DNA from 3 places in the Pseudovibrio sp. W64 genome. Region 1 is predicted to be linked to each of the others. Evidence: riboswitches for the same ligand, from Rfam matches in the RefSeq annotation. Region 1 holds a riboswitch; each other region holds the start of a gene.
The links. A riboswitch is a leader RNA that binds a small molecule or an ion and turns the genes downstream of it on or off. The one in region 1 is predicted to bind cobalamin.
Positions count from the first base shown of each region.

Region 1 (7,716 bases):
ACCCAGAAGTCCGTTGAGAAGTTGCGCCAGACAAACTCATTGATCAGCGCCAGCACAAAGAAGAACAGACCCCAGCGCATAGTCAGCTTGCGCCAGCCTTCCGCATCCAGCTTGAAGGCGCTGTCAAACACATATCCCAGCAGAGATTTACCGAAGAACAGCCCACCCAGCAGGATGGAACCAAACAGGGTGTTCACGATGGTTGGCTTGAGTTTGATGAACAGATCGTCCTGCAAATACAGCGTCAGTGCGCCAAACACGAGCACCACAACACCAGACACCACCGGCATCACCGGTAGATGACGGGTGAGGATGTAAGATACGGTGAGGGAGATGGTGATTGCCACCATAAAGGCAGCTGTTGCAATAAAGATCGGCTGACCAAGAGCACCCAATGCAGGAAACATCTCGGCAAGCTGTGCGCCTCTGGAGTTGGCGATGAAGAAAACGCCCAATGGACCGAGCTCAAGGGCCAGTTTCAAAAGTGGCGAAACGTCTTGGCGCTCAGTTGTCTGCGTAGAGCGTTCTGAATTCATCTGCAAAGGCTTCCTTTTGTTGCTTTTCTCCCGACCTGAGAGATTTAAGCAGCAATTTTGCTATTAAAAGGGCAATTAAGAGCGAAATTGCAAAATCGTCAAGTTTTATGGCACCGATATAGCCGTTTTGAGGGGCTATAGCCTTAATTATGCGTTCATCTTGCAAAACGCGAGGTGTTACAGCCAACTAGGAAGTAGCAGTTTGTTTGCTAGTTAGTGCTGAAATTTAGATTGCATTAGATATTCTAAGCAATTTATGAGTGTTTTGTAACCACATTTGATGTGTCTATTTGATTTTACTCATGAATTACAAATGGCAAAAAGCAAAATTTATCAATTAGTTCGCGATGAGTTTTCGTCGAAAGAGTGTTTTGAATCTCATATTTATTAAAATGCTGCACATGTTGATGTGTAGTGACGATATATCCAAATTCATCTGGAACTAAATATTATGAAAACCACTCTCAAATGCCTCGCAGCTGCACTTCTGCTTAGTGCTTCTACGCAGTCTGCCTTTGCTGGCCCAATTAAAGATGCAATGATCAAGCACGCCACCATCGCGAGCTTCATTGGAGCAGAAAAAAGCTGCGGACTCATTATTCCTGATGCAAGGGGCAAAGCACTGCTCGACGAAATCAAGAGTGAAGATGAGGGGTTTGTTATGAGTGTAGTCATGATGTCTATGGTGCATGAGCAAGTTGTTCAGAAAATCGAAGATCCTGCCGCTCGTGAAAAATATTGCTCTGAGCTCATCGCCGAAGCGCGCGAGCAGGGCGTGATTGACTAAGTCAACATTTAAGCGCTTGCTCACCAGATCATATGTTTGAGGCTGGGAGCACTTGCAAGTCAGTCGTGATTGAGCATTCTAAGGCGGCGCTTGGATTAATCCTCAGCTCCGCCTTTGCTGTTTCTGATGACATGTTCAGAGTTGCAGAGCAGCCTATCTGATTTCAAATGCAAACCTGGAAGAGATGCGAACAGATTGTGTCGCACTCTAAACACTAGAATTTCATTTCGCCCGCAACCTCTGAATGAGTTATGCTTTGTGCAAGTGGGAAATCCGGGAACGATGATATTCAAAGGTCTTTCTAAAATGGCTGTTATTGCAATTCTTCTGGTCGCGCTTGTGGTTGGCGTCACTGTAAAACTTATTTGGCAAAACTCTAGAGTGCCGGATTATGTTGGCGTGCATGATGGTCAGTTTGCAGCCCTGCCCAACTCCCCCAATGCCGTCTCTTCTCAAACAGAAGATACAGCCCGCCGTGTAGAGCCTCTGTCCATGCTCTCCTCCTTTGAGATCACACAGGCAGCTCTCACCAACACCTTACAGGAGATGGGCAAGAACAAGATCAGCAAGGTAGAAGGATCATACCTCCACGCCGTCTTCACGAGCTCAAGCATGGGTTACAACGACGATGTAGAGCTCTGGATCGATGAAGAAGCAGGCGTCGTGCACTACCGCTCTCAATCCCGCGTTGGCTACAGCGATATGGGCGCCAACAAGGCTCGCTACGAGCGTTTCAGAAGCATTTATTCCACATTCACTGACACTGAGAATTGACTCAGAGGCAACTAACACACCTGTGAGTTTCGCAGAGTCAATATCTCCTTGAAATGACTCATGAATCTACCCGACTGCATACAGCGCACTGACTCTGCGGGAGATAAACCGCAGAAACATTGAGACTCACAAAACTGTAAGTAGCCAGTGAGTCTGAAGCGAGTCAGGAGGGCGGCCTACTTGCTGCAGTGGCTCTGGCATTTGAAAAAGATGAAGCTCGGATTCTTCTGCAGCTTCTCATAGTGGATTGGAGATTTTTCCTTCATCTCGGCAGCTGGCATCCCTTCGCGCAGGTCCACAACACACATTCCGGCAGCTGAGAGCCACCCAAACAGCATGGAGAGTGGGCGGCGATAAAAACTCACCTTCACCGGCATACCAATGGTGTTCCATTCCTCCGTCACATGTTCCTGACGCAGATAACTACCGCTTGGAGAGCACTGTGCATCCACCAGCGGATGATGGGTTGAGAACACGAAGTAACCACCCGGCTTCAACACGTTCCCGATGTCTCTGAAAAGCTTGTTCAGGTCTTCGACGTAATGGATCATCAACGGACAGATCACGATATCAAACGTGCCTTCCAGTTTCTCCGGCAACCCATTAGACAGGTCAGAGGTGTAGCACTTTACGTTGTCGTCCAGCTTCTCTTTCACCAGCTTCAGCATCTGCTCGGATTCATCAATGCAGGTTACATCAGCTCCGTGATCATAGAGAAACTGCGCATACACGCCGGGGCCGCACCCAAGGTCCAGCACCTTCAGCCCTTGCAGCGGCGGCAGCATGCCAAGCAGGGTGGGGCGCTCTAAAAGAGCGTTGTAGATGTTCTCCTGAATGGCCTCATCATACTGCTCGGCAAAATCGCTATACAACCGAGATGTCATTCACGTACTCCGCATCAAACACATGTTCCCGAACAAGACCTCTGATCAACGCCTAGGAATATGCGACAAAACCATAATTAAAAGCAGCCGAAACCAACTGGAATAAAGGTAAATACCTTTCAAAATCCGTGTTTCTGCCATGCTGCCAGATGGGCCTTGTATGAGTCTAACGCGAAAAAACTGTGTCGTGATGACGGCAAGCTCAAGCTCATATCGCAGCGACAACGAGGTGTCAGAACCCCTGAAAAACGGCAGAGCTACCGCTTTTCCCGTAAGAGCCAGATAAAGAAAATCCCGCCAATAAGCCCGGTAATGATGCCAATCGGCATGTCTTCCGGCTTCATCAGCGTCCGTGCAGCAGCATCTGCAAGCAATAGGAAGATCGCCCCAAACAGCGCTGAAACAGGGATCAGGCGTCGATAATCGCCGCCAACAAACAGCCGCACAATATGAGGCACCATAAGCCCCACAAACCCGATCATGCCGGAAAACGCGACCATAACACCCGTAATCAGCGCACCAATCACAAAGGTTTCCAGCCGGAAGGCACCAACGGATATGCCAAGTGTTGTCGCCGTCTCATCGCCAATTGTCATCGCGTTGAAATGCCCTGCGCGAAACCACAGCCAGAGCCCGCACAAAGCAAGCACCACCAACGGGTAGGCGAGATGTGCCCACTGCGCCAGCCCCAATCCGCCCAGCATCCAGTAAACCACAGTATGCGTCGCCCGTGGGTCTGCCAAAAAGATGAGGATATTGGCGCCTGCCATCAGCACAAAGCTCACAGCTACACCCGTCAGCACCAGACGGTCGGCACTGGTAGCGCTTGTAAACTTCGCCACCCCAATCACCAGCAGCGTTGCCCCAAGAGCACCCAGAAACGCCAGCAAAGGTACGGTGAGCATCCCCAAAAACAGCCCCGTATGCAGCAGAGCCAACACCGCCCCAAACGCGCCACCAGCTGAAATGCCGATCAAATGCGGGTCAGCTAGCGGGTTGCGGGTGACGGATTGAAGGCAAGCTCCCACGATGGAAAGCCCGGCCCCCACCATGATCGCCAGCAGCGCACGGGGCAGGCGGATCTCCCAGAGAATGCTCTCCCGCCCCAGCGACCAGCTCGGCTCAACCGTGCCCGGCACCAGTTTGTTGGCAAGAACACCCCATACAGTCTCCATGGAAATGGAAACCGCCCCAACGGAGACCGCAAGGCAGACAGAAAGAACCAGCGCAGCCAATCCCACGCAGCAAATCTGCAGCAAATGATGAGAAGAGCCCTCTTTGGGGGCTACAACAACGCCGGTTCCTTCGCTCATTGTTAGTTACCCCAGAATGCGGTTGCGAGTTTCTTGATCGCCTTGATGTTCCGTGGTCCCGGAGTTGCTTCAGCATATTCCAGCGTCACGAACCGGTCATTCTTCACCGCATCCATATCCGCAAAGGCGGGGTTGTTGAGCATGAACTCACGCTTCTGCGCAGCAGTCACTTCGCCGTAGTTGATAATCACGATCACTTCCGGGTTGGTCTCAACCACAGCCTCCCAGTTCACGCGCACCCAGCTCTTATCCAATGTATCCGTCACGTTGGTGCCGCCAGCAGCCTCAATCAGCGCGGTTGGCATCCCATAACGACCAGCAGTGAACGGAGAATCTTCACCTCCGTCATAAACAAACACACGCAGAGGTGTGTCAGCAGCCTTCAAGCCAGCTTTGAACTGCGCAAGGTCTTCGCGATAAGCCTGCACCAACGCTTCCGCCCGCTCTTCAACATCAAAGATGCGGCCAAGGTTCAAAAGATCATTGTACATGTCATCCATGGAAACCTTTGGCTTCTCGCCAATATGGATGCAGCTCTCGGTCAGCTCGTACACCTTGATACCGAACGGCTCCAGCGTCTCCGGTGTGAGCTCGCCACCAACCCTCATACCATAATTCCAACCTGCAAAAAAGAAATCCGCGTCAGCACCAATTAGGATTTCTTTGTTCGGATACTTTGGGGCAAGCTCCGGCAGCACAGCCACTTGATCCGTGAGCTCTTCATCCAGCGTCTTCCACCCAGAAATACCGGTGTAGCCCACCATGTTGTCCTGCAACTCCAGTGCCAGCATCATTTCTGTGAGGTTGGAGTCATGCGATACCGCCCGCTGCGGCACGCCATCAAATTCGACAGTGCGGTTACAGCTCTTGACGGAAACCTCTGCCAGCGCAGCGGAAGAGGAAAGCAGCGCCGCAGCCAGCGCCAAACCAAGTTTTTTCATGAAAAAGTACCCTTAAGAATGCAGATCAAATGTCAGAAGAGAGTGTTGTCGGTCCACCAGCTGTTCGCGCGTTGTGCGCACCTGAAAAGCCTTGGAAACCAAAGCGGGAGAGAGGATCTGCTCCGGCACCCCAAATCCAAGCATTTGCCCGTGGTCCAGCAACAGGATCTGGTCACACACCTCAGCTGCCATGTTCAGGTCATGCAGGCTGGTGATGATCGTCAGATCCAGCTCTTCAATGAGCTTCAGAATTTCTAGCTGATGGCGAATGTCGAGATGGTTGGTCGGCTCATCCAAAATGAGCAGCTCTGGCTCCTGCGCCAACGCCCGCGCCACCATAACCCGCTGCCGCTCTCCGCCAGAAAGCGTGCCAAACAACCGTCCGGCCAAGGCATCCAGCTGCAAAGCGCGGATCGCACGGTCCACCACCTGCCGGTCTCGTTCTCCGGAAGCTGCTAACCCACTGCGATACGGCGTGCGTCCCAGCTCCACAATCTCACGCACCCTCAGCGCAAAATCCGTCGGCTGCTCTTGCAATACCGCTGCCACCCGCTGTGCCGTGATCTTGGCGGAGAGGGACCAGATGTCATCACCGCCAACGCAAATCTGCCCGCTCATCGGCTTGTTGAACCGATAGAGCAGCCGCAACAACGTAGACTTGCCAGCCCCGTTCGCGCCAACCACGCCAAGCACTTGCCCCGCAGCCAACTCAAAACTCAACGGCTGCAACACCAACGAACTCTTCCGATCAGGCGCCCACGAAACATCGCACACAGAAACAAAAACCGCGCTCATGCCAAAGCACCCGTGCGCAGCTCAGCCCCAATCGGGCAGCCAACGGTGCCCAAATGATGAGAAACAAGATCAAGCATCGTACCAACCCACCCGAGTGAAACGCTACACATCATCAATGTAACGTTATAACGTTACATTGATTGTCGAATCCTGAGGCAAAAGTCAAGCACACACGCGCGTCGACCATCAGCGGTTCGCAAAACGATCCGGGATAAAGTTTAAGTCTTGAGGAAACAGGTAACATAACGCCCTCCGCGCAACGGCAGGGGCAAACAGAAACCGGATATGTGAGAGGCTTGCGCCAATGCAACCATTATGGCCTCCTCCGGGACGCCCCGCCCGGGTTGAAGTGAAACATAATGGCAGGTCTCCTGACTCGCGGGTCTGTGCTCAGCCAGCCTTCCCGGATCTCTCCAGTGGCATGCTTGGCGTCGCTCGCCGCTTACAGTTGCGGGGGCAGTCACGGAATTAGCGCCTGTTGGCTACACTTCACCGTGTTCCCTTTTAATCCCGAGGCCTTTCGCACCTCAGAAACCATAGGCCCGCATACTGAATTTTGCAGACCTCAATTGCAAGCGCTTTCGAGAATAGACCTGAGGTGCTGTTGATAGCAATTGCCAGCAACTCACTTGAAACACTCAAATACTTTCGCAAAACCATCCCAAGTTTTCCATGAGTTTCACTTGTGACAACGCCTTGCTAGGCTCTTGGCAATGACCAAACAGAGATTGCTTGAATTCACCAACTTTGACCATCCGGATAGCAATAAGTGAAAAGAGATGAAAACAGTCATTAAAAAGACTTCGATAATCTTGAGTGTCTTCGCTGTCTGTTTTGCAGTTTCGGGATGTTTATTGATTGGACCTCTCCTGCCGACACCTGGACATACGGAGATTGTGAAAATCGATTCATCAATGACGAACCAGGAGCTTTCTCGCAAGTTGCTTGCTATCTTTAGAAATCACGGTATAGCCCCCTGCACAATGTCAAGCCCCGCATACCATAGCAAAGTCCGTCACTCAGTTGATGAAAGGCCGCCGAATGGCTGTATTTGGGGAGGCTTTCGTCATCCAAGTCAGCCACAAGTAAATGCTGATGATGCAACTATAATCATCGGAAGTTTCCCAGAGTACAATAATAATGGGATAGGCCAATCAGCGAGATTTCGAAGACTCAGTAACAACGAGTTGGAGGTTACGGTAAAAGGACAAGGTGCGTACTATAGGAAGCCCCCAAACAAAAAAATCGCTCAAAAATTTGCCCGGATTATCAAAGAAAACCTGCAATAACAGCACACCCCACCGTCTTCCCGGACAAGCGCAGCGCAGATCCGAGATCCAGAGCCAAATGCTCAGGTGCTCCTAGCTCCTTCGCAACCCGTTCTTGGTAATCTCACCATGCATCCAGTGGGTGTCACTCTGTACGTGATCTGCGCGCACATACTTGGCCATATGTGTTGCCATGTCAGCCTCTTGGAAAGCCTCAGTGGTTCGCACGACAAAGCCCTCCTGTTTGCTCAGGTTGAGCCCGTTCAGCACTCCATCAACGCTTGCTTGAGTGAAAACGCCCCTGTGCAACACCGGAACAGGAGCAATGCCCAGCTCTGAGAAACGGTCCAGCGTCGCATCCCAACTCTGTGTGATGCCGCCAACAATCCATGCAAAACCTAGAAAGTAAGTGGGCAAC
Region 1 covers NZ_LMCI01000005.1:59,937-67,652, forward strand. Annotated here, with positions in the region: gene PsW64_RS03050 (septation protein A) at 1-536, opposite strand, end outside; gene PsW64_RS03055 (hypothetical protein) at 988-1,323, shown strand; gene PsW64_RS03060 (DUF1499 domain-containing protein) at 1,630-2,097, shown strand; gene PsW64_RS03065 (class I SAM-dependent DNA methyltransferase) at 2,274-2,981, opposite strand; gene PsW64_RS03070 (FecCD family ABC transporter permease) at 3,239-4,294, opposite strand; gene PsW64_RS03075 (ABC transporter substrate-binding protein) at 4,297-5,235, opposite strand; gene PsW64_RS03080 (ABC transporter ATP-binding protein) at 5,248-6,030, opposite strand; cobalamin riboswitch at 6,375-6,584, opposite strand; gene PsW64_RS03090 (RNA ligase family protein) at 7,392-7,716, opposite strand, start outside.

Region 2 (7,716 bases), on a different contig from region 1:
GTTCGGTCCAATCTGGCCCTTCTCCGGATGGTTCCAACGCAGAAGAGCCTCGAAGCCGACAATGGAACGGGTGTCAGAGCGTGCCTGCGGTTGGAAGTGGAGCTGAAGTTCCTCATTTTCCAATGCGTTACGCAGGTCGCCTTCCATTGTTCTTCTCAGCAGGATGGCCTCTTCCATCTTGTCTTCGAAGAACGCGAAGGTGTTTCGGCCAGCTTCTTTAGCCTCATAAAGCGCGATATCCGCCTTGGACATCAGCTCATCCGGGTCCGTCCCATGGTCCGGAATCAACGCGATACCAATGCTGGCGCTCGTTCTGACCGTGATGTTGTTGCCAACATGAATCGGCTTTGACAGGACCTCGAGTATTTTGTTGGTCAGCAGACCGACTTCAGCCGTTGTCTTCAGATTGACCTGAATGATTGCAAACTCATCCCCGCCGAGACGGGCAACTGTGTCGTGATGGGTGACGCATGCATTGAGGCGGCGGGCCACTGTCTGAATGAGCTTGTCACCGATTGGGTGGCCATATAAGTCGTTGATATCTTTGAAGCGATCCAGATCCAGCAGCATGACTGCAGAGATTGTTTGCTCTGCGTTTGCCTGGTTTTCGATTGCTTTTTGGAAGCGTTCGCGGAAGTAAGTGCGGTTCGGCAGGCCGGTCAACATGTCATGCTGAGCGAGGTGGAGAATGCGCGCTTCGTCTTCTTTCTGCTTACGCATATCACGTACAGCTGAGACACGAAGGTTCTCGTCTGCCACTTCCATCAAGCGACCACGAACTTCAATTGGAATACGCTCGCCAGACTTGCTCAAAAGCATGACTTCGTTCGGAGTCGGTTCATTGGCCAGAATGCTCTCGCGCGCTTTTTCGCGAAAATCTGGCGCGACGTGAGACAGCAAGCTGGTCCCGCGCATCTCACCTGCCTGATAGTCCAGTAGCTCGTAGAGCACGTGGTTACACTCCACGATAATACCGTCTGTCGAGATAGCCAGGCCTTCGAACGCACCTTCTGCAAATGTGGCGAGTTTGCTGAGTTCTTCCTGCTGCTTACTGTTTGATGTTTCGCTGATTTTCCGCCGTTTTTCGTCGCTCTGAAGCTTGTCGAGGAACGTGTTGAAGAGCGAAGCGAGACGTTCTTGCGGGTCGCTGTCCCGCACCGGCAAACGCTCATCCAGCTTGGCGTCATGCCAAACCAACTTGCCGATCAAGTTCTCCATCTGGCTGATGGTGCTGACAATCGGCGTTTCATTCAGATCAATTTCGTCGGCTTGGCGGAACTGCTTTGCAAATTTGAAGGCCGTAAACAGGAATAGACCTGACAGGAAGGCCCAAAGGATGGTCAGTAAAGCTCCAACTGCCTGAAGTATAAGGTTATCCAGACTGAACCCGGCCAGCGCATGGTCTGCTGGTAGTGCGGTTATGAAGCCGAAAAGGCCAATCAGAGAGCCAATGCCAAGGCTGGTGTAGTAAATGATGACCTTGTGGGTCTTTGACCTTGCATAGATTATGCGCGCGACTGCTATAGAAGCAGCTGAGGCCGTCAGAGCAATAAGAGCGACGCCTGCAACCGTCAGATGCTGGGCGTTTCCGAGAACGGAGGACAAGCCGCCGATCATGCTCAGCAAAATGGTTGGGTACATGACCTTGCGCGGTGCGAAGAAGCCGAGGGCGACTCCCAATAGTACCGAGACACCGGTTGCGACAAGAACGTTGAAGATCGCGCTGCCCAACTCTCCTGAGTAAATGCTTGTGTTACCAACAGAAAAGCCAATGCCGCCAACGGCCATCAGCGCCGCGCCTGCTTTGATCTGCAGCACATTGTAGTTTTGTGTGTTGCGCAGAATGTACTCAGGTAACGCTGGTGAGTTTCTTAGTCCGGTCACTAACATGCCGGAAAAGGCGACGAATGTTGCGAGCAATGTGACTACGGTACCGCCGCCAATCTGCTCGAAACCAACTGACAGCACGGTGTTTTGGCTAATCGGATGAAGCAGTAACCCTTGGACACCTTTCAGGTAGGCAGGGTAGATGACCCCGCCGATTGAGAGTGCGAGAATGATCGTCGCACGCAGTGTCAGCTGATGGGATAGAGGCAGATAAGCCAGAACTGCGATCATCGCTGCCATTGCTGCGTGGATTGCAGCGGCGTGGATGTCCCCCTGTGGTCTGAATTCCACTTGAGACTGCCAGAGGATCAATTGTGCCGTTACATCAGGCAAGTTCAGCGTTGTGTCGATGAGCAGGCATGCTGCTGAACTGATGACGATGAGGAGAAGGGCACGGTTGAAAAAACGCGTCGCCCGCATACGCTCCTGAATAAACAGGCTGGAATAGACAATTAGTATTCCAAGAACACCAAGCGCGAACAATCCAACAGACAATATGGTCCATAGGTTCTGCTGCTGAGTGAGCAGTTCAGCTTGATTGAGCTGATTGTGAAGGCCACCTGTCGCAGGATCGAAAATCGACGCATACGATGACGCTGACATGAAGTGTATCGATAAACCAATTAAAACGAAAAGGAGCAATACAGGAAGTAAGAGGGCTCGAAAATGCATTTGGGTACCCCAGGAAATTCCTCGGCATAATTGTTTGAAATTATTGCGCATTTATTAAGAATTCTAGGGATGAACTGGGTTTAATTCTAAAAAGTATCGAAAAGTGGGGTGCATATGACGTTTATCTGACACTTACAAAGCAAATTTATGAAAATTGTAAGTAAATGTTTCGTTGAGTGAAATTCTTTATATACGTGAATACTCGTATTTATCTTCAAGTTGAGAGGAAAGAGGGGCGGGCTGTCAATTATGATTCTCTTCTCTTTTCACGACAGCATTTAGTTCATTTTTTATGGGCAATTGATGTGCATTGTAGTTCACCATCTTGCTGAAACAACTTTCAGGTGGTCTTGAACGATGCAGTGGTCCAGCTTGTTTTTATACTCAGCGGTTTCGGTTTTGCAGCCAACTGGCGGTGAGCGAGATAACATCTTGCCGAGTTGGAGCTCAACCACAGCACGCCATGGTATCGTAGAAAGCATTGAGCGTATGGCTCGGGCTGGGAGCCCTGAATATGTGAAACTCGATGACCGTGTTGCTGTTTTGGTTGGCGATGGGGCTTTATGGAGTGACGCGCTGGCTGGCGCAGACAATGAAGTGACGCCACCTGAAGCTGGCGACAGTTTTGGAAGCTTTGCTGTTTATTCTGAGAGTGTACGTGCTCATCTGTCATTACACGGGCCGAAGGCTGTTGGCGCAACGTATAGAGAGTTCGCTTTTCAGCCTCTGAAAGAGCTGGTGGGCTTTTTAAAAGAGCATCACTTTCAGATTTGGGTTTTAAGCTTTGGAGACCATGAAGTAGACCGCACAATGGCGGAGTTGAATTACGGACTTCCGAGATTTCGGGTTATCGAGGTTGCTCCCCACGCAGCGCCGGTGTCTTCAACAGATCTTGCCCGAATTATCTGGGAGAGGATAGGAACAGCACCCCAGATTTTTCTTGGACGATCTCACAGTGATCTTGGCTTGCTGAAGCTTGCTGGAAAAGGTGAGGGGGTGCTTAAAATCCAAATTTCTGCCAGCCAAAATGCTTCCACTCAGACACCGGATTCAACTCCTGATGATTCTGGAGAGCAGCAGAACTCCTGGAGCTTTGTGGTTTCTCCTGAGGAGCATTGGCTAAGGAAATATTCGTGGCAGGCACCTTCGGAGAGAACTTATAGCAAGAACTAATAGAAAATACTGAGACTTTCGTTGCAAGTTGCCCGAGATATATTTGATCTATTCTAGTTTTAATCGATTGAAAATCTGAGTGCTTTTGTAATGTTGAATAATATCCGATGTTTCTGAGGTAATTTTATTTATTTTGATGAAGATCAATGAAGAGATGGGGCACTCTGATATTTCTAAATACAGCTTCGGCTGGCACTCGGATGGGGGAGTGTCAACTTTCTTAAAGGCGTGTACCAACGGGTACACGCCTCTTTTTTTGCCTGCAGCTCTAGCGGGTTACGAAGGCCGTTGCATCCCTCTGATTGTTGCTTATCCCAACTGCCTCTTATTTCTAGTTGTGTCTTCTCTTTAAATTTAGGATATTCCCGCTGTTGGGTTCTGTAGAAGCCAAGCTTCTTGGATGAAAAGGGAATGCGGTAGGGATGACCAAAGATGGGCCCGAACCGCAGCTGCCCCCGCAACTGTTACGTGGTGCGTTCTTCATAAAAGCCACTGGAGATGATCTCTGGGAAGGCGGAGGACGCAAAAGCCATAAGCCAGGAAACCTGCCCGATACGACATAAACTCATGACCGCACGGAGGGTGCGAAGAGGAGCATATTAAATGCATATTGAACCGGGTTACGTTTCCGCCGCAAAGGTTATTGCTGCCAATGCAGGTGCCGTTGGCGTTATTGTCTGGGGCTGCAAAGAGCAGATCTCCGAATTCCTGAAAGAGCCATTCACACCACTGAAAACGCTATTGGCTGCGGTTTTCTTCTCCATTTTCATGCAGAGCTTCCATATGTCTGTTGGAGCATCAGAACTTCATTTCGTTGGTGCAATGGCGATGTATCTGACGCTCGGGTTTACCCCTGTTCTGCTTGGGTTTGCCATTGGCTTGCTGTTTCAGGCGCTCGCTTTTGATCCGCAGGACATGTACCACCTTGGCGTCAACAGCCTGTCTTTGATGTTGCCGCTGATTGCCGTCCATTACCTGAGTGGCCGTGAGCTGTTTTCCAAGGAACTGACCAAGCGTGTGAGCTTTGCGCAGATTCTGAAATTGGATGCGATGTATTATGCTGGTGTGACCGGCATGGTTGGCTTCTGGTTGATGATTGGGGACGTTGCTACGGCGTTTACGGCATGGGCGCAGTTTGCTCTGTCTTATCTGGCAATTGTTGCGTGTGAGCCATTGGTCACCTTCATTGCTGTGAAGGGGCTCAAGGCCGTTGAAGACAATGCGATTGTTCGGAACCTGACAGTGGTTCCGCAGCTGAAGCTGGCGTAAATTTTTACGAGCTTGTTTGTTATTGGGGCGGCAGAGTAAACCTGCTGCCCTTTTCTTGCGTGGAAGTGACCAGGTGTTGTCGTGAAATTCTCCGTTTGAGGAGAAAAAGCGACGGATTTGATCATCGCTGAAGTGTTATGGATTGCCCCTTGGCGCTGCTTCCACTATGAGTGCTCTCCAGAGATTTCATTGTTTACACAGATCAGGAGATGCAGGCAGTCCATGGCGCGCCAGTTCATCTATCACATGCACGGGGTCTCCAAGGCCTACGGTGCAAAAAAAGTACTCGACAATATTCACCTGTCTTTCTACCCGGATGCGAAAATCGGTATCCTTGGTCCAAATGGTGCAGGTAAGTCTACTCTTTTGAAGATCATGGCTGGTCTTGATAAAGAGTACACCGGTGAAGCATGGGCTGCAGAAGGTGCCAAAGTTGGCTACCTGCCGCAGGAACCAAAGCTGAATGAGGACAAGACCGTCCTTGAAAACGTGATGGAAGGTGTTGCGCACAAGCAGGCTCTTCTGGATCGTTATAACGAACTGATGATGAACTACTCAGATGAGACAGCCGATGAAGGCGCTCAGCTGCAGGACATCATTGACGCGCAGGATCTGTGGAATCTGGAAAGCCAGGTTGAGATGGCAATGGAAGCGCTTCGCTGCCCTCCATCCGACTCTCCTGTAAATAACCTTTCTGGTGGTGAGCGTCGCCGTATCGCGTTGTGTCAGCTGCTCTTGTCCGAGCCTGACCTGATGCTGCTTGACGAACCAACCAACCACCTTGACGCTGAGACCGTGCACTGGCTGGAACGCCATCTGCGTGAGTTCAAGGGTTCCGTTCTGATCATTACCCACGATCGCTACTTCCTTGATAACGTGACTGGCTGGATTCTGGAACTCGACCGCGGTCAGGGCATTCCTTATGAAGGCAACTACTCCACTTACCTTGGTCAGAAAACCAAGCGTATGGAGCAGGAAGGCCGTGAGAACATGGCTCGTTCCCGCGCTATCAAGCGTGAACAGGAATGGATGGGCATGACGCCGAAGGGCCGTCAGACCAAGTCAAAAGCGCGTATCAATGCTTATGATGCTCTGTTGACTGCCCAAGAAGAGCGTATGCCTTCTATTGAGCAGATCCTGATCCCTGTTGGTGAGCGTCTGGGTAACAATGTTATCGACGTTCAAGGTGTTTCCAAAGGCTTTGGCGATCGTTTGTTGATTGATGATCTGACCTTCAAACTGCCACGTGGTGGTATTGTTGGTATCATCGGTCCAAACGGTGCTGGTAAGTCGACACTCTTCAAGATGTTGTCCGGTCAGGAAAAACCAGACAGCGGTGAAGTGGTTGTGAGTGACCGTGTGCACCTTGGTTATGTGGATCAGTCCCGTGATAAGCTGGATGACAGCAAGACCGTTTGGGAAGAAATTTCCGAAGGTGCTGAAGTGATCTATCTTGATAAGAAAGAGATCAACTCACGCGCTTACTGCTCCTCCTTCAACTTCAAGGGTGCTGGACAGCAGGCGAAAGTTGGTGACCTTTCCGGTGGTCAGCGTAACCGCGTGCATCTTGCTAAGGTTTTGAAGTCAGGCGCAAACGTTCTTCTGCTCGATGAGCCGACCAACGATCTTGACACCGAAACACTTGCAGCTCTGGAAGATGCACTTGAGAACTATGCTGGTTGTGCCGTGGTTATCTCGCACGATCGTATGTTCCTTGACCGTCTTGCAACGCACATGCTGGCCTTTGAAGGTGATAGCCACGTTGAGTGGTTTGAAGGTAACTTTGAAGACTACGAAAAAGACAAGGTTCGCCGCCTGGGTGCACACGCTGCAGACCCAAGCCGCATCAAGTACAAGCCACTTACTCGCTAAGTCTAGTTTGCTTGAAAGAATTAAGGCCCGCACTTTGCGGGCCTTTTTTGTTGTTTTACTAGATGGTTAGCAGCTCGAAGACAGGTTCACGCCGCAAAGCTTCTGTCTGCGCAGCACCTCCATCGCGGTCGCTTCGAATTTCGTTGCGATAGCTGGCAAAGTCCCAATGGTGTGGAGCAACGTCTGACGCTGGTCGTTCACCAGGTTGGATACCTGCATGAGAGAGTTTCTGCTCGATGGTTTCGACAAAGGATTTATCATTCTTCAAATCTTGCGCCGTGTACTGGGAATCTTCAGCACTTGGGCGCAGGTAAAGAGTAAATTGAGCACCGACTTGTACGCGTGAGCCTTCTGTCACGCGTGTCATGTCGGTTACTTTCCATTTATCGACCGGAGAGTCTTCCGAAAAGAGAAGTGTGTTAATGGCATCAAAGGCTTGTGGTACCTGACTAGGCTCGATGCTTAAATGAATTTTGTCACCCGCAAACTCACCTTTTGCGTTCGGATCAATGCGCTTGGTGTGGATGAAGCTGTCCTGGCTCTCAATATTGAGCGTTCGCCAACCACTGTTCTCTGACCCCCAGCCACTGTTCTTTGCTGCTTCGAAGTTTGGTGGGTTTGCTGCAGGGCGGAATACTGGTGCCGGCAGGTCTTTCACTTGTTGCGCAATCGCGTCCTGCTTACCAGCCAAACCTCCTGGTTTGTTGGCTTGGTGGTTGGTAGCAGCCTGTTGCTGAGGTTGGTTGAGCTGCAATGGTGGGACTTGCAGTTTAAGAGACAGTCCGAACTTTGGCATGAGATCCTCTCCTCGCTTGAAAACTTGAAGGCCGCGTCATCAGACAG
Region 2 covers NZ_LMCI01000003.1:25,844-33,559, reverse strand. Annotated here, with positions in the region: gene PsW64_RS02310 (EAL domain-containing protein) at 1-2,490, opposite strand, end outside; gene PsW64_RS02305 (hypothetical protein) at 2,917-3,732, shown strand; cobalamin riboswitch at 4,089-4,299, shown strand; gene PsW64_RS02300 (energy-coupling factor ABC transporter permease) at 4,336-5,001, shown strand; gene ettA (energy-dependent translational throttle protein EttA) at 5,224-6,873, shown strand; gene PsW64_RS02290 (hypothetical protein) at 6,932-7,669, opposite strand.
Region 2: another riboswitch for cobalamin. It lies ahead of PsW64_RS02300 (energy-coupling factor ABC transporter permease); the one in region 1 lies ahead of PsW64_RS03080 (ABC transporter ATP-binding protein).

Region 3 (7,716 bases), on a different contig from region 1:
GGAATGGTCAAAACCTCTTGGCATATTGTGCAGTGCTTTCCGTTAAGGTTAGGCAGCTTCAAATGGAATGGCGATTTCGGACTTGCGTTCCATCCATTCTGGCACTGGCAGGCCTTTTTCGCGCAGGAAGGTTGGGTTGAACATCTTGCCCTGGTAACGGGTGCCGTAGTCGCACAGGATGGTCACGATGGTGTGGCCGGGGCCGAGTTCTTTTGCCAGGCGGATTGCGCCAGCGACGTTGATGCCGGAGGAGCCGCCAAGGCAGAGGCCTTCGTGTTCCAGAAGCTCGAAGTTGATCAGTAGGCCTTCTTCATCAGAAATACGGTAAGGAATGTCGATCGGTGCATCTTCCAGATTGGCGGTAATGCGGCCTTGACCGATGCCCTCCGAGATGGAAGAGCCTTCGGACTTCAGTTCGCCGTGGGCGTAGTAGTTGTAAAGCGCTGCGCCGTGTGGGTCTGCGAGGCCGATCTTGATGTTCGGGTTCTTTTCCTTCAGGCCGATGCCGGTGCCGGCAAGCGTGCCGCCGGTGCCGACCGCACAGATAAAGCCGTCCACTTTGCCGTCGGTCTGCTGCCAGATTTCCTGAGCGGTGGTTTCAATGTGGCCCTGACGGTTGGCGGTGTTATCAAACTGGTTGGCCCAGATGGCGCCTTGCGGGTGGGTTCTGTTCAACTCTTCAGCAACGCGCTGGGAGACCTTGATGTAGTTGTTCGGGTTCTTATAGGGGACAGCCGGAACTTCGATAAGCTCAGCGCCTGCGATACGCAGCATGTCTTTCTTTTCCTGAGACTGGGTCTCGGGAATGACGATCACAGAGCGATAGCCCAGAGCGTTGCCGACCAGTGCGAGGCCGATGCCGGTGTTGCCAGCTGTACCTTCCACGATGATGCCGCCCGGTTTGAGCGTGCCGCGTTTGACTGCGTCATTGATGATGAAGAGCGCGGCGCGGTCCTTGACGGACTGGCCCGGGTTCATGAACTCGGCTTTGCCGAGAATTTCACAGCCGGTTCGCTCGGAGGGGCCTTTGAGGCGAATAAGTGGAGTGTTGCCGATGGCTTCGATGGCAGAGGCGCGCGTATCCATAGTTTCTCTCAAATAATTCGTATGACCAAAAATCAGAATGCGGGTGTTTACCCCTTTTGAGACCACGCTACTGCGCTGACCTCACGAGAACAAGAAATGGGCTGCCAAAGGGTGCGTCAGACTAGGATATTATTCTCTTGGCAATCGCGCATGAGAACAAAATTGCTCACGGGGTGCGTGGCTTTCGAATGAGTGCGCTAAATGCGATTTGAGAGAGTATCGATTTGCGCGCCGTCCCGTCTCTGTCAGGATCTGCTTTCCAGCCAGGTGATGGCATCCTTGGTGGCTTTCCAGAGGATCTCACCGTTCTCACCTGCGCGCAGCATGAAGGAGTTATGGACTTCCTTTGGGACGGGCTGCACTTCCAGCAGGTTCACCTGCGTATCCAATGCCGGAGCAAAAGCTTCCTTGCGGGTGATGACAAAGCGCTCATCGGTTGGCACGCGGGACTGGTCTTTCTTCAGGCTGGCAGACTGTAGTGCTTTGTTGTGAGTGGCAGGCTGCATCACGGTGACGGCAATGGCTCTGCCATCTGGCAGCAGATGCGTCTCGTTTTGCTGGACCTCGGAATTGTAGATGACCTCACCGTGGGTATCGATCAGCTCGACCCACAGGGTCTTGCGGCCCTCAATTTCCACCTCACCAACCCAGATGGACAGGTCGCTCTCTAATGGATCGGCGTAGGGTGTTTTGGAGGGCGGAGCAACGGTGACGGCCAGATAGTCCTCTGGCATGGCGTAGGTGTTGCCATTATCGGATTTTTCGATGAGCTGAGGGCCGGATGTTGTGGCAGGCGAGGAGGCAGGTGGCGTTTCTGCGTGCGAAGGCGCAGCCAAAGCGAGTGGCGCAGCGATGCAGGCGGCAAGAAACACTGATCTTGTGAGATGTAACTTGAAGGTTTGCGGCAGACCGCAGGATGGCAACAGACTACTCATTTATGGCTCCCTGACTTTTACGCAGCAACTTTCCCAGAGGGGGCGCCTTATTATGTGCACTTCACTAGTTATCACTTAGTAGTGATTATGATAATATGCACTAGATATATTAGAGGTATACGCATTTACTTAGAGTATCTATGCCATAATAATTGTATATAAATTATGTTTCGCGTATTTATACTTTCAGGTTATTTAAATGCTATTATGTAAAATTTTCATTGTGTTGATTTGCTATAGGATTTGGATAGAACTGTGATGTAGATCGCAGTTTGTACATATGGCAAAAAAATCTAGTATTTTTCCGCATGAACTAAGCTTTTGAAAGAACAGCGCTTCATTTCGGCCAATTTTTTGTGGGTGCCAAGGGCTGTCGGGCGGCATTTGGGCTCGTTGCTGATATGCACAGCTCTCCAGACTTATGAACTCCCTGAAAATTGAAGGAGCCAGTGCTGGATCAGTGGGTGGCCATGTGCAGGATCAGGGTGAGTTTTAACGCAAAATGGAACGCCTCCGCTTTTGTGCGGAAGAGAGTTCTACCCAAATGGACTTTATGTCTTCGGCCAGCGGCACTTGATAGTGCTGCGCCTTCGCTTCGCGTGAACATGGTTTTCTACCCATCATTTTTCTTGTTTTCTGGATAGACGCGCACGCACGTGTTTTGTGAAGAGAAGAGCTGTTTTAAGAAGAAGGGGAGGGTAAAGAGAAAAGTATGGCTCCCCGGGCCGGATTCGAACCAGCGACCAAGCGGTTAACAGCCGCTTGCTCTACCACTGAGCTACCGGGGATCATACTATGTTGCCATTGGCTTTGATCGATAAAAGAAGTGGCTCCCCGGGCCGGATTCGAACCAGCGACCAAGCGGTTAACAGCCGCTTGCTCTACCACTGAGCTACCGGGGATCACGATGATCTTGCCGTATGGCTGCAAACGAAAAAGGATGGCTCCCCGGGCCGGATTCGAACCAGCGACCAAGCGGTTAACAGCCGCTTGCTCTACCACTGAGCTACCGGGGATCATGACACCCTTGCGAGTTTGCCTCGCCGTTTGCGTGAGGAGGCTTTTACAGAGGCATGTTGTGTTTGCCAAGTCGTTTTTTGCGTATTTTTCGATTTGTGGACAGTTTCTCTATTTTTTTATTGAGATATCCAAGGGGGTTAGCCAGAAATCTCCAAAAACCGCGGATTTTGCGGGTTTGATTTTCCGGTGATGTTGGAATCCTCACAAAGACAATTGACAGGAGAGCTGATTGCGCCCCACACTTAAGGCCAGAACTCCAGTTTCTTTTTGTTCCGGCTCAGGCTTTGGAATGACGAGATTAAACGGGAATGCGGTTCCATTTATTATGGAGACAAGCCGCAGCTGCCCCCGCAACTGTGAGCGGTGAGACCTTAGCGAAAATCCCACTGGCCTTTTAAGGGCTGGGAAGGGGCTATGGTCGGTTGAGCCGCAAGCCAGGAGACCGGCTGGAGATATGATTTGACATAGGACTGCTGTCGGGTGGACGGCGAGAGGTGCTCATGACGCATATTTTCCTGTCTCCGTGCGAGACAGTTGCTGTACTTTCATATTCTTTGACTGAAGCCCCGGCTTCTTTGCGCTTGCTGACCAGCTAACCCAGATGGCTGAACAGAGAGGCGACCTTGGTGTTCGCCATTGCCTGGTTACGGGTGGAGCTCGTTCCGGGAAAAGCGCATATGCGGAAAAGCTGGTTATAAGCAGCGGGCGACGCCCGACTTATATCGCGACAGGCCAGGCCTTTGACGGTGAAATGGAGGAGCGTATCGCGCATCATAAGATGCAGCGGGGCGACCTTTGGGACACTGTTGAGGAGCCGCTGGAGCTTGTGCGCGTGCTGGAAACGCATGCCAGCAGCGATCGTGCGATCCTCGTTGATTGTCTGACGCTTTGGCTTTCCAACCTTATGCACGGGTCGCGGGACTGGACCGTGGAGCTTGAGCGACTTGAGGCGGTTCTTAGCTCTTTGCCGTGCCCTGTTGTGTTTGTTGGCAATGAAGTGGGCATGGGCATTGTGCCTGAAAACGCCATGGCCCGCGCCTTTCGAGATGAAGCTGGCCGCCTGAACCAGCGTATCGCCGACCTCTGCCATTTTGTGATGTTTGTGGCTGCTGGGCAGCCTTTGCAGCTGAAGCCTGCTGTTTTTCCGGAGATTTCCCTATGACTGTTTCTTTTGCTGCACCTTCTAAAAAAATCCCTGCTGTCATTATCACTGGTTTTCTGGGTGCCGGAAAAACAACGCTGGTGCGTAACCTGCTGATGAAGGCACAGAACAAACGCATTGCGCTGATCGTCAATGAATTCGGCGAGATGGGCTTTGATGGCTCACTGGTGAATGGCTGTGCCGATCCGGACTGTTCTGCTGATGAAGTGGTGGAGCTGGCCAATGGCTGCATTTGCTGCACGGTAGCTGATGATTTTCTGCCGACCATGGAAATGTTGCTGGAGCGCGAGCAGGTGCCGGATGTGATTGTGATTGAAACCTCTGGCCTTGCCCTGCCACAGCCGTTGGTGCGGGCGTTCAACTGGCCTTCTGTCAAGCCGCGCGTGACCGTTGACAGTGTGGTGACCGTGGTGGACGCACCGGCTGTTGCTGCTGGCAAAGTGGCCTGCGATGAAGAGGCTGTTGCTGCGCAGCGGGCGGCGGATGATGCGCTGGACCATGAAAGCCCGGTGGAAGAGTTGTTTGCTGATCAGCTGACCTGTGCTGACCTTGTTGTGCTTTCCAAAGCGGACCTTTTGACTGAAGCAGAGCTGGCGGCGGTGAAGCAGACGATCCGTGGCCGGGTGCGTGATGGGGTTGAGATTGTTTCTGCCTCTCATGGCGAGCTGGCGCTGGATGTCCTGCTTGGGCGTGATGCCGGGGCCGAAGATGATATGGACTTGCGTCTTTCTCACCATGAAGCGCAGCATGCTCACGACCACGACCACGACCACGACCACGACCACCATCATCATCACGATCATTCTCATGATGATTTTGAGAGTTTTGTACTACCAACCCGCCGATTTGCTTCAATTGATGAGGTGAAGGCACAGGTGGAAGCGGCCATGAAGGTTTCTGGTGTGTTGCGCATTAAGGGCAGTGTGGTGGTTGAGGGCAAGACCGCGCCGGTGCTGGTGCAGGCGGTTGGGCCGCGTGTGGAAATGTGGTTTGCGGCTGGCAGTGAAAGCCACTCCAAACTTGTTGTGATCGGCCTTGCGGGGCTGGACAAGCACAGTGTGCAGGCTGCGCTGAGTGAATTTGAGTTGGTTCAGGCCTGATGCACGTACTTGTCGGGCAATCACGCCGATTGGATGATGGTGAAGAGGCCGTCGACCTTGAGCAGGCGCCTGCGGATGTTGTGTTTTTAAGTGCAGCAGACACAGAGCTTGCCGGGCTTGCGGTGGCGCATGCCCAGCATGAGGGCTATTCTCTTCGTCTTGCCAGTTTTCTGGCGCTGTCGCATCCGTACTCTGTTGATCTTTATGTTGAGCAGACCATTCAGGCTTCCAAGCTTGTTGTGGTGCGCCTTTTGGGCGGTGTTGAATACTGGCGTTACGGCGTTGAGCGGCTGGAAGCAGCTGCCCGCGCTGACGGGGTGAAGCTGGTTCTGCTGCCCGGTGATGACAAGTGGGACGAAGAGCTGGCGATGCGCTCCACCGTGCCTTTGTCAGTTGCGCAGATGTTGTGGCGCTATCTGATTGAGGGCGGGGCGGAGAACCTTTCTAACGCTTTGCTTTATGCCGCGCAGATTACTGAGTTGCCTGTTGAGACACCATCGGAGCCAATGGCGTTGCCGCGGGCCGGGCTGGTGCTGCAAGGGCATTCGCTTCCTTCCTTAGATGATGTGCGGGCGAGCTGGAAAGACTCAAGCCGTCCGGTCGCGGCCATTGTGTTTTATCGGGCGCTGTACCAGAGCGGTGCAATCGAGCCAGTGCAGGCATTATGCCATGCGCTTGAGGCACAGGGGATAAACCCGTTGGTGCTTTATGTGGCGAGCCTGAAAACTGCGGAATGCGCTGGTGTTGTTTCCAGCGTGTTTGAGCAGTGTCCGCCAGATGTGGTTTTGAATGCCACAGCCTTTGCTTTGTCGAGTGCGGGTGCTGTTCATTCCGGCACGGTGCTGGACAACCCAGGTGCATGTGTTCTGCAGATCGTTCTGTCGTCTTCCTCGCAAGAAGGCTGGGCGGAGAGTGATCAGGGCCTATCCCCGCGCGACCTTGCCATGCATGTGGTGCTTCCTGAAATTGATGGTCGTCTTTTGACTCGGGCGATCTCGTTTAAGGAAGAAGGTGGGCGTGATGTCAGGACCCAATGTTCGCTTGTTCGTTTTGTGCCAAAACCGGACCGGATTAAGTTTGTGGCAGCGTTGGCGGCCAATTGGGCGGGTTTGAGACACAAAAACGCAAATCAACGCAAAATTGGCATAGTGCTCGCAAACTATCCCAACAAGGATGGGCGTATAGCAAATGGGGTTGGGCTGGATACACCTGCCTCTTGCGCGCATCTGCTTTCTGCTTTGAAAACAGAAGGTTATGGAGTTGTAGAGAATGCGCCGAAATCTTCTGAGGCGTTGATAGACGACCTGTTGGCTGGCCCCACCAATTCCCATAGGAACGCAAACCAACGCAAAGGCGGGGAAGTGTTTGCGCTTGCTCGCTATAAGCAGTTGTTTTCTCAACTGCCTTTGGCAGTGCGAGAGGGGATTGAGGAGCGCTGGGGGGCGCCGGAGGACGATCCGCATATTGTGGACGGCTCTTTCCAGCTGGCGCTTAAGACTTACGGCAATATCACTGTCGGCATTCAGCCCGCACGCGGCTATAACATTGATCCTAAAGAGACTTATCACGATCCGGCGCTTGTTCCGCCGCATCATTACCTTGCCTGGTACATGTGGCTGCGCGACAGCTTTGAGGCGGACGCACTTATTCACCTTGGCAAACACGGAAATCTGGAATGGCTCCCCGGAAAAGCATTAGCCTTATCAGAGGCTTGTTATCCTGAAGCTGTGATTGGACCGGTACCGAATATCTATCCTTTCATCGTTAACGACCCTGGAGAGGGATCGCAGGCAAAACGGCGGTTATCCTCGGTGATCATCGATCATCTTACCCCTCCGCTGGCCCGTGCTGAGAGCCACGGCTCTGCGCTGGAGCTGGAGGCGTTACTGGATGAGTATTACATCGCCGCAGGGGTGGACCATCGCCGCCTGAAAGCGCTTGGAAAAGAGATACTTGGCGTTGCTGCGCGTGAAGGTATGGACAAAGACATCGGTCTTACATCGCAGATGGATGAGGACACGCGTTTGGCGCGGCTCGATGCCTACTTGTGTGACCTGAAAGAGTTACAAATCCGCGATGGGTTGCACATTCTAGGGCAGTCGCCAACAGGAGAGCAGCGGGCCGAGCTGCTGGTGGCTTTGCTGCGTGTGCCACGTGGTGAAAAGCCTCATGAGAACAGTCTGTTACGCGCACTTGCTGAGGATTTGAATCTGGCTCCGTTTGATCCGCTGGATTGTGCCTTTGAGCAGGCGTGGGCTGGTGAACGGCCTGTGCTTTTGCAGGAGCTTGTTGACGCGCCGTGGCGCAGCTGCGGGGATACGGTTGAGCGATTGGAAGCGCTGGCATTGGCGTATGTCTCAGGTGAGCTGACGGTTCCGGCTGGATTTACAGTGACTTGTGCCGTGTTGGAGGC
Region 3 covers NZ_LMCI01000043.1:185,054-192,769, reverse strand. Annotated here, with positions in the region: gene PsW64_RS24950 (cysteine synthase A) at 49-1,086, opposite strand; gene PsW64_RS24945 (hypothetical protein) at 1,332-2,021, opposite strand; tRNA gene PsW64_RS24940 (tRNA-Asn) at 2,735-2,809, opposite strand; tRNA gene PsW64_RS24935 (tRNA-Asn) at 2,849-2,923, opposite strand; tRNA gene PsW64_RS24930 (tRNA-Asn) at 2,963-3,037, opposite strand; cobalamin riboswitch at 3,298-3,506, shown strand; gene cobU (bifunctional adenosylcobinamide kinase/adenosylcobinamide-phosphate guanylyltransferase) at 3,643-4,203, shown strand; gene cobW (cobalamin biosynthesis protein CobW) at 4,200-5,303, shown strand; gene cobN (cobaltochelatase subunit CobN) at 5,303-7,716, shown strand, end outside.
Region 3: another riboswitch for cobalamin. It lies ahead of cobU (bifunctional adenosylcobinamide kinase/adenosylcobinamide-phosphate guanylyltransferase); the one in region 1 lies ahead of PsW64_RS03080 (ABC transporter ATP-binding protein).